Linked DNA regions of Modestobacter italicus. Each later gene encodes a partner of the first gene's protein in a complex. Links are inferred from orthologs where the notes say so. Each region holds a gene or a part of one and is shown in the gene's direction. Other genes may lie near its edges. The genes, in order: rpsB and rpsT.

Region 1 (3,140 bases):
ACGACCCGCCGCAGGTCGTCGAGCACCTGCGCCTCGTCCTGCGGCCCGGGGACCTCCGGACCCGGTGGCCCCGGGTCCGGCGCGTCCGGGCTCGGGGACGCGGAGGGGTCCGGTTGCGGGGTCTGCTTCCGTCGCCAGCGCACGCCCGGACGGTAGTGGGCGGCGCCGCCGTCCGGTCAGGGCCACGGCAGCAGCCGCACCCGCGGCGGCCGCAGCAGCGACAGCGGGTCCAGGTAGACCTCGCCGCGGCGCAGCCCCCAGTGCAGGCAGGCCTCGGCCGGGCAGCCGGCGTGGCCGGGGACGAGCAGCCCCAGCGGTGTCCCGCGGGCGACCGCCTGACCGGCGGCGACGGTGGGCTGCACCGGCTCGTAGGTCGTCCGGAGCCCGCCCGGGTGCACGACGCTCACCACGGGCCGCCCGGCGACCAGCCCGGCGAACGCGACGACCCCGGCGCCGGCGGCGAGCACCGGCGTCCCGGCGGCGCCGGCCAGGTCGACCCCGCGGTGACCGTCCGCGTAGGGCGTGGGCGGCGGTTCGAACGCGCGGGTGACCGTGGGGCTGCCCGGCAGCGGCCGGCCCCACGGCCCCGCGGCTGCCGAGGTGCCCGGCGCCCCGGCGACGAGGCAGCCGACGACGGCGAGGAGGACCAGCAGACGGGCGCGCAGCACGCCCCGACCCTGCCCGCGGGGCCGGTGCCGCGGGGCGCGCGGGAGCCGGCGGTGGACCGGCCACCTGCCTGGGGACGACCGGGGCGGAGCACCCGCCGGGAGCGGGTATGCTCGGCGCTGCGGTCCGTCTCCGACGGATCGACTTCGCGTGTCCTCCTCCCGCTGCTGCAGCGGGCAGTCGCCACCTCGGTCCCCCCTCGCGGGGGGTTCGGTGGCGCAGCCGGGCACCAGGGCGGCGCCCCACCGGGGCCGTCGCGACAACCGAGCAGCGCGGACCCGGTCCCCGGCCGTCCGCGCACGAGCACAGAAGGGCGGCGCCACGTGGCAGTCGTCAGCATGAAGAACCTGCTCGACAGCGGGGTCCACTTCGGGCACCAGACCCGTCGGTGGAACCCGAAGATGAAGCGCTTCATCTTCACCGAGCGCAACGGCATCTACATCATCGACATCCAGCAGACGCTGGGTTACATCGACCAGGCCTACGAGTTCGTGAAGCAGACCGTCGCCCACGGCGGTTCGATCATGTTCATCGGGACCAAGCGCCAGGCGCAGGAGGTCATCGCCGAGCAGGCGACCCGCGTCGGCATGCCCTACGTGAACCAGCGCTGGCTGGGCGGCATGCTCACCAACTTCCAGACCGTCTTCAAGCGGCTGGAGCGCCTCAAGGAGCTCGAGGACCTCGAGCAGACCGGCGCGCTGGTCAGCCTCTCGAAGAAGGAGCAGCTGGTCCTCTCCCGCGAGAAGGCCAAGCTCGAGCGCTCCCTCGGCGGCATCCGCGACATGAAGAAGGTGCCCAGCGCCGTCTGGATCGTGGACACCAAGAAGGAGCACATCGCCGTCGGCGAGGCGCGCAAGCTGAACATCCCGGTCGTCGCGATCCTCGACACCAACTGCGACCCCGACGAGGTCGACTACAAGATCCCGGGCAACGACGACGCCATCCGCAGCACCGCGCTGCTGACCCGCGTCATCGCCGACGCGGTCGCCGAGGGCCTGATGGCCCGCTCGGCCGCGCAGGCCAACGCCGGTCGCACCGAGGACGGCGCCGAGACCCCGGCCGTCGGCGGCGGCGAGCCGCTGGCCGACTGGGAGCGCGAGCTGCTCACCGGTGGTGACGCGGCCCCGGCCGTCGACGCCGCTGCGCCGGCCACGGCCACCGAGCTGCCCGAGACCCCGGCCGAGCCGCCGACGGTCACCGCGACCGAGGTCGCCCCGGTCGAGGGCGTGCCCGCCACCGGTGACCAGGACACCGGCACCCAGGGCGCCCAGAACGGCTGAGCCGCACCGGCGCCGCTCCCCATCGCCCACCGGGCGGGGAGCGGCGCCGCCGCACGTCCGCACCCCCGCAACTCCAGACCAGAGGAAGTGACATGCCTGCCTTCACCGCAGCCGACGTGAAGCGTCTCCGTGACGCCACCGGCGCCGGCATGATGGACTCCAAGAAGGCCCTGACCGAGGCCGATGGCGACTACGACAAGGCCATCGAGTTCCTCCGCGTCAAGGGCGCCAAGGACGTGGGCAAGCGCCTCGAGCGCTCCACGACCAACGGCGTCGTCGTCAGCCGCGACGGCGCGCTGCTCGAGCTCGACTGCGAGACCGACTTCGTCGCCAAGAACGCCGACTTCGTGAAGCTCGCCGAGCGCCTGCTCGACGTCGTGCTGGCCGAGAAGCCCGCCGACGTCGACGCGCTGCTCGCCGCCCAGGTCGACGGCCAGACGGTCGCCGCGCTGGTCGAGAGCGAGTCGGCCCGCATCGGCGAGAAGCTGGTGCTGTCCCGCTTCGCCGTCTTCGAGGGCACCACGGCCGTCTACCTGCACAAGCGGGCGACGGACCTGCCCCCGGCCATCGGCGTCGCCGTGCAGTACTCCGGCGGGGACGCCGACGCTGCCCGCTCGCTGGCGATGCACGTCGCCGCGGCCCGTCCGCGCTACCTGACCCGCGAGGAGGTCCCCGCCGAGGCGGTGGAGACCGAGCGCCGGGTCGCCGAGCAGACCGCGAAGGAGGAGGGCAAGCCCGAGCAGGCGATCGGCCGGATCGTCGACGGTCGGGTCAACGCCTTCTACAAGGACTTCGTCCTGCTGGAGCAGCCCTCCATCACCGAGCCCAAGCGCACCGTGCAGCAGGTCATCGGTGACGCCGGCCTGACCGTGGAGCGGTTCGTCCGCTTCGAGGTCGGCCAGGCCTGAGCCAGCACCACTCCACCGGCCCCGTTCCCACTCGTGGGGGCGGGGCCGGTGGCCTGTCCGCCCGATGGGGCAGGATCGGACCACGACGACACCGAACCGAGGGACCCCCCACGTGAGCGACACGACCGCCAACAGCAACCCGGAGGGCCTGCTGTTCGCACCGGCCGCCTCCGCCCCGACCGACGGCAGCGGCTACCGCCGGGTGCTGCTCAAGCTCTCCGGTGAGGCGTTCGGCGGCGGCAGCGTCGGAGTCGACGGCGGCATCGTGCACCGCATCGCCGAGCAG
Region 2 (3,237 bases), 2.7 Mb from region 1 along the record:
GACAGGTAGTCCATGCCGGTCAGCGAGCCGCGGCGGCTCTGGCAGAGCTCCATGATCGCGCCGGTGTAGTCGCTGGGGGCGATGATCGTGGCGTTGACGATCGGCTCGAAGACCTTGTCGATCTTCCCGGCCGGCCAGTCGCTGGGGTTGGTGACGACGACCTCGGACCGGTCCTCCATCACCACCCGGTACACGACGTTGGGCGCGGTGGAGATGAGGCTGAGCCCGCTCTCCCGCTCCAGCCGCTCCCGGACGATCTCCAGGTGCAGCAGGCCGAGGAAGCCGACGCGGAAGCCGAACCCCAGCGCGGCGGAGGTCTCCGGCTCGTAGACCAGCGCGGCGTCGTTGAGCAGCAGCTTGTCCAGCGACTCGCGCAGCAGCTGGTACTCGCTGCCGTCGATCGGGTAGAGGCCGGAGTAGACCATCGGCTTGGGGTCGCTGTAGCCGCCGATCGGCTCGGTGGCCGCGCGGTGCTGCAGGGTGACGGTGTCGCCGACGCGGGACTGGCGGACGTCCTTCACGCCGGTGATGAAGTAGCCGACCTCGCCGACCCCGAGCCCCTCGACCGGCTTGGGCTCCGGGGAGATGACGCCGATCTCCAGCAGCTCGTGGACCGCGCCGGTGGACATCATCTTGATCCGCTCGCGGCCGCTGATCCGGCCGTCGACCACGCGGACGTAGGTGATGACCCCGCGGTAGATGTCGTAGACCGAGTCGAAGATCATCGCCCGGGCGGGGCCGTCGGCGTCGCCGACCGGCGCCGGGATCTTGGCCACGATGGTGTCGAGCAGGTCGGCGACGCCCTCGCCGGTCTTGCCGCTGACCCGCAGCACGTCGCCGGGGTCGCAGCCGATGATGTTGGCGATCTCCGCGGCGTACTTCTCCGGCTGCGCGGCCGGCAGGTCGATCTTGTTGAGCACCGGGATGATCGTGAGGTCGTTCTCGATCGCCAGGTAGAGGTTGGCCAGCGTCTGCGCCTCGATGCCCTGCGCGGCGTCGACCAGCAGCACCGCGCCCTCGCAGGCGGCCAGCGACCGGGACACCTCGTAGGTGAAGTCGACGTGGCCGGGGGTGTCGATCATGTCCAGGACGAACTCGTCGTCGCCGACCGTCCACGGCAGGCGCACGTTCTGCGCCTTGATGGTGATGCCGCGCTCGCGCTCGATGTCCATCCGGTCGAGGTACTGGGCACGCATCTGGCGGCCCTCGACGATCCCGGTCACCTCGAGCATCCGGTCGGCCAGCGTCGACTTGCCGTGGTCGATGTGGGCGATGATGCAGAAGTTCCGGATCCGGGCGGGATCGGTGGATGCAGGTGTCGTCACAGTGCCGCCATCGTCCCACGCCGCGGGCCCGCGTCCAGCGATCGGCCGGGACGCGGCGCCGCTGCCCGGGTCCGCCCAGCGCGCGGTTGGGCCGTCGGCGCGGTGCTGGTATCTTGTGAGACCGGTCCGCAGGCGCCTCGCTGTGCCGTGGACGCACTGTCAGACATCCTCCTCCGAACACTCGAGGCTCACGCGTGGCGAACATCAAGTCCCAGATCAAGCGGATCAAGACCAACGAGATCGCGCGCCAGCGCAACGTCGCGGTCAAGTCCGCCCTGAAGACGTCGGTCCGGCGTTTCCGCACGGCCGCCGACGCCGGGGACAAGGAGGCGGCCACGACCGCGCTCCAGGTCGCCAGCAAGGCGCTGGACAAGGCCGCCAGCAAGGGCGTCATCCACAAGAACCAGGCGGCGAACCGCAAGTCGGCGCTGGCCAAGAAGGTCGCCGGCCTCTGAGGCCGAGCCCCCGCTCGTCGACGAGCCCCTCTCCCGTCCCGGGAGGGGGGCTCGTCGCTGTCCCGGCCCCCGCGTGTTCCAGGAGGACCCGTGCCGACTCCCGACCGCCGCTTCCTGGTGCTGCACGGCTGGCAGAACCGGCGCCCGGTCGGGCACTGGCAGTGGCAGCTGACCGAGGCGCTGCGTGCCGATGGGGAGACCGCGCTCTACCCGCAGTTCCCCGCACCCGACCAGCCGTCGCTGGCCTCGTGGACCGAGCTGCTGCGGGCCGAGCTGGCCCAGCTCGGCGGCGGTGAGCGGGTCGTGGTCGCGCACTCGCTCGGGTGCTGGCTGTGGCTCGCGGTGGCCGGCAGCCTGACCCCGGAGGAGCGCGTCGACCGGGTGCTGCTGGTCGCCCCGCCGTCGGCGGAGGTGCTGACCGGGTACCCCGAGGTCGCGGAGTTCGCCCTCGTGCCGCAGGACCGGCACGCGCTGGCCCGGGCGGCGGGCAGCACCCGGCTGGCCGCGGCCGACGACGACCCGTACTGCCCCGGCGGCGCGGCCGCCGCCTTCGCCGCGCTCGGGCTGGACACCGACGTGCTGCCCGGCGCCGCCCACCTCGACCTGGACGCCGGCTACGGGCGGTGGCCCGCTGTGGAGGCCTGGTGCCGGGACCCGGCGACCCGGCTGACGCCGCGGAGCTGAGCCGGCCCGGTCAGCGACCCGAGCGGAGCCGTTCCCCGCGACCGGCCGCGCCGGCGGCGCGGATCGCCACGATCCGGCGGACGGCCCGTTCCAGCGCGTAGTCCGCGCTGGCGGCGGCGCCCTTGACGTCGGCGTTGAGCTCGGCGGCCACCCCGATCGCCTGCTGCAGGGCGTCGATGGTCCAGCCGCGCGCCTGGCTCTGCGCCTTCTTGACCTTCCACGGCGGCAGCTTGAGCTGGCGGGCGAGGTCGCCGGTGTTGGTGGTGTTGAGCGAGGCGACCCGGGCCGCGGTGCGCACCCCGTCGGCGAGCGCATCGGCGATGAGCACGTGCGCGACCCCGCGGTCCAGCGCCCAGCGCAGCATCTCGATCGACCCGGCCGAGTCCCCGACCAGCACCCGCTCGGCGACGGTGAAGCCGGTGACCTCGGCCTGCCCGCGGTGGAACCGGGCGACCGCGTCGGCGTCGACGACCCCGCCGAAGTCCGAGACCAGCTGACTCGCCGCCGCGGAGAGGTTGCGCAGGTCGTTGCCGACCGCCTCGAGCAGCGCGGTGGCCGCATCCGGGGTGATCCGGCCGCCGGCGTGCCGGACCTCGTTGCGCACGAAGGCGATCCGCTCCCCCGCCGAGCTGATCTTGGGGCAGTCGTCGACCGCCGCCCCGGCCGCCCGGAACGCCTTGAGCAGCGCCTCGTTGCGCTTGCCGCCGTTGTGCACGACGACCAGCGTGAGCTCCGGGTCGGGGTCCTTGGTGTAGCTGATGAGCTGGTCGGCC

What was found.
Region 2: rpsB (region 1) and rpsT share a complex: the UniProt entries of both Bacillus subtilis proteins name them as parts of the 30S ribosomal subunit. The link is inferred for Modestobacter italicus from one-to-one orthologs.

What each region holds. Positions count from the first base shown.
Region 1 is NC_017955.1:4,382,035-4,385,174, reverse strand. Bases 138-2,967 are described here. They hold rpsB (30S ribosomal protein S2), read left to right. Parts: upstream 138-989; coding sequence 990-1,946; downstream 1,947-2,967. Other genes in these bases: pyrH (UMP kinase), read left to right, coding at 2,967-2,967; tsf (translation elongation factor Ts), read left to right, coding at 2,039-2,854; MODMU_RS20775 (M23 family metallopeptidase), read right to left, coding at 177-668; MODMU_RS20780 (DUF4262 domain-containing protein), read right to left, coding at 138-143. In the rest of the region: more of MODMU_RS20780, read right to left, coding at 1-137; more of pyrH, read left to right, coding at 2,968-3,140.
Region 2 is NC_017955.1:1,718,681-1,721,917, reverse strand. The notes cover bases 223-3,149. They hold rpsT (30S ribosomal protein S20), read left to right. Parts: upstream 223-1,519; coding sequence 1,520-1,780; downstream 1,781-3,149. Other genes in these bases: holA (DNA polymerase III subunit delta), read right to left, coding at 2,475-3,149; MODMU_RS08340 (RBBP9/YdeN family alpha/beta hydrolase), read left to right, coding at 1,871-2,464; lepA (translation elongation factor 4), read right to left, coding at 223-1,325. Outside these bases: more of lepA, read right to left, coding at 1-222; more of holA, read right to left, coding at 3,150-3,237. UniProt on the Bacillus subtilis protein: Binds directly to 16S ribosomal RNA.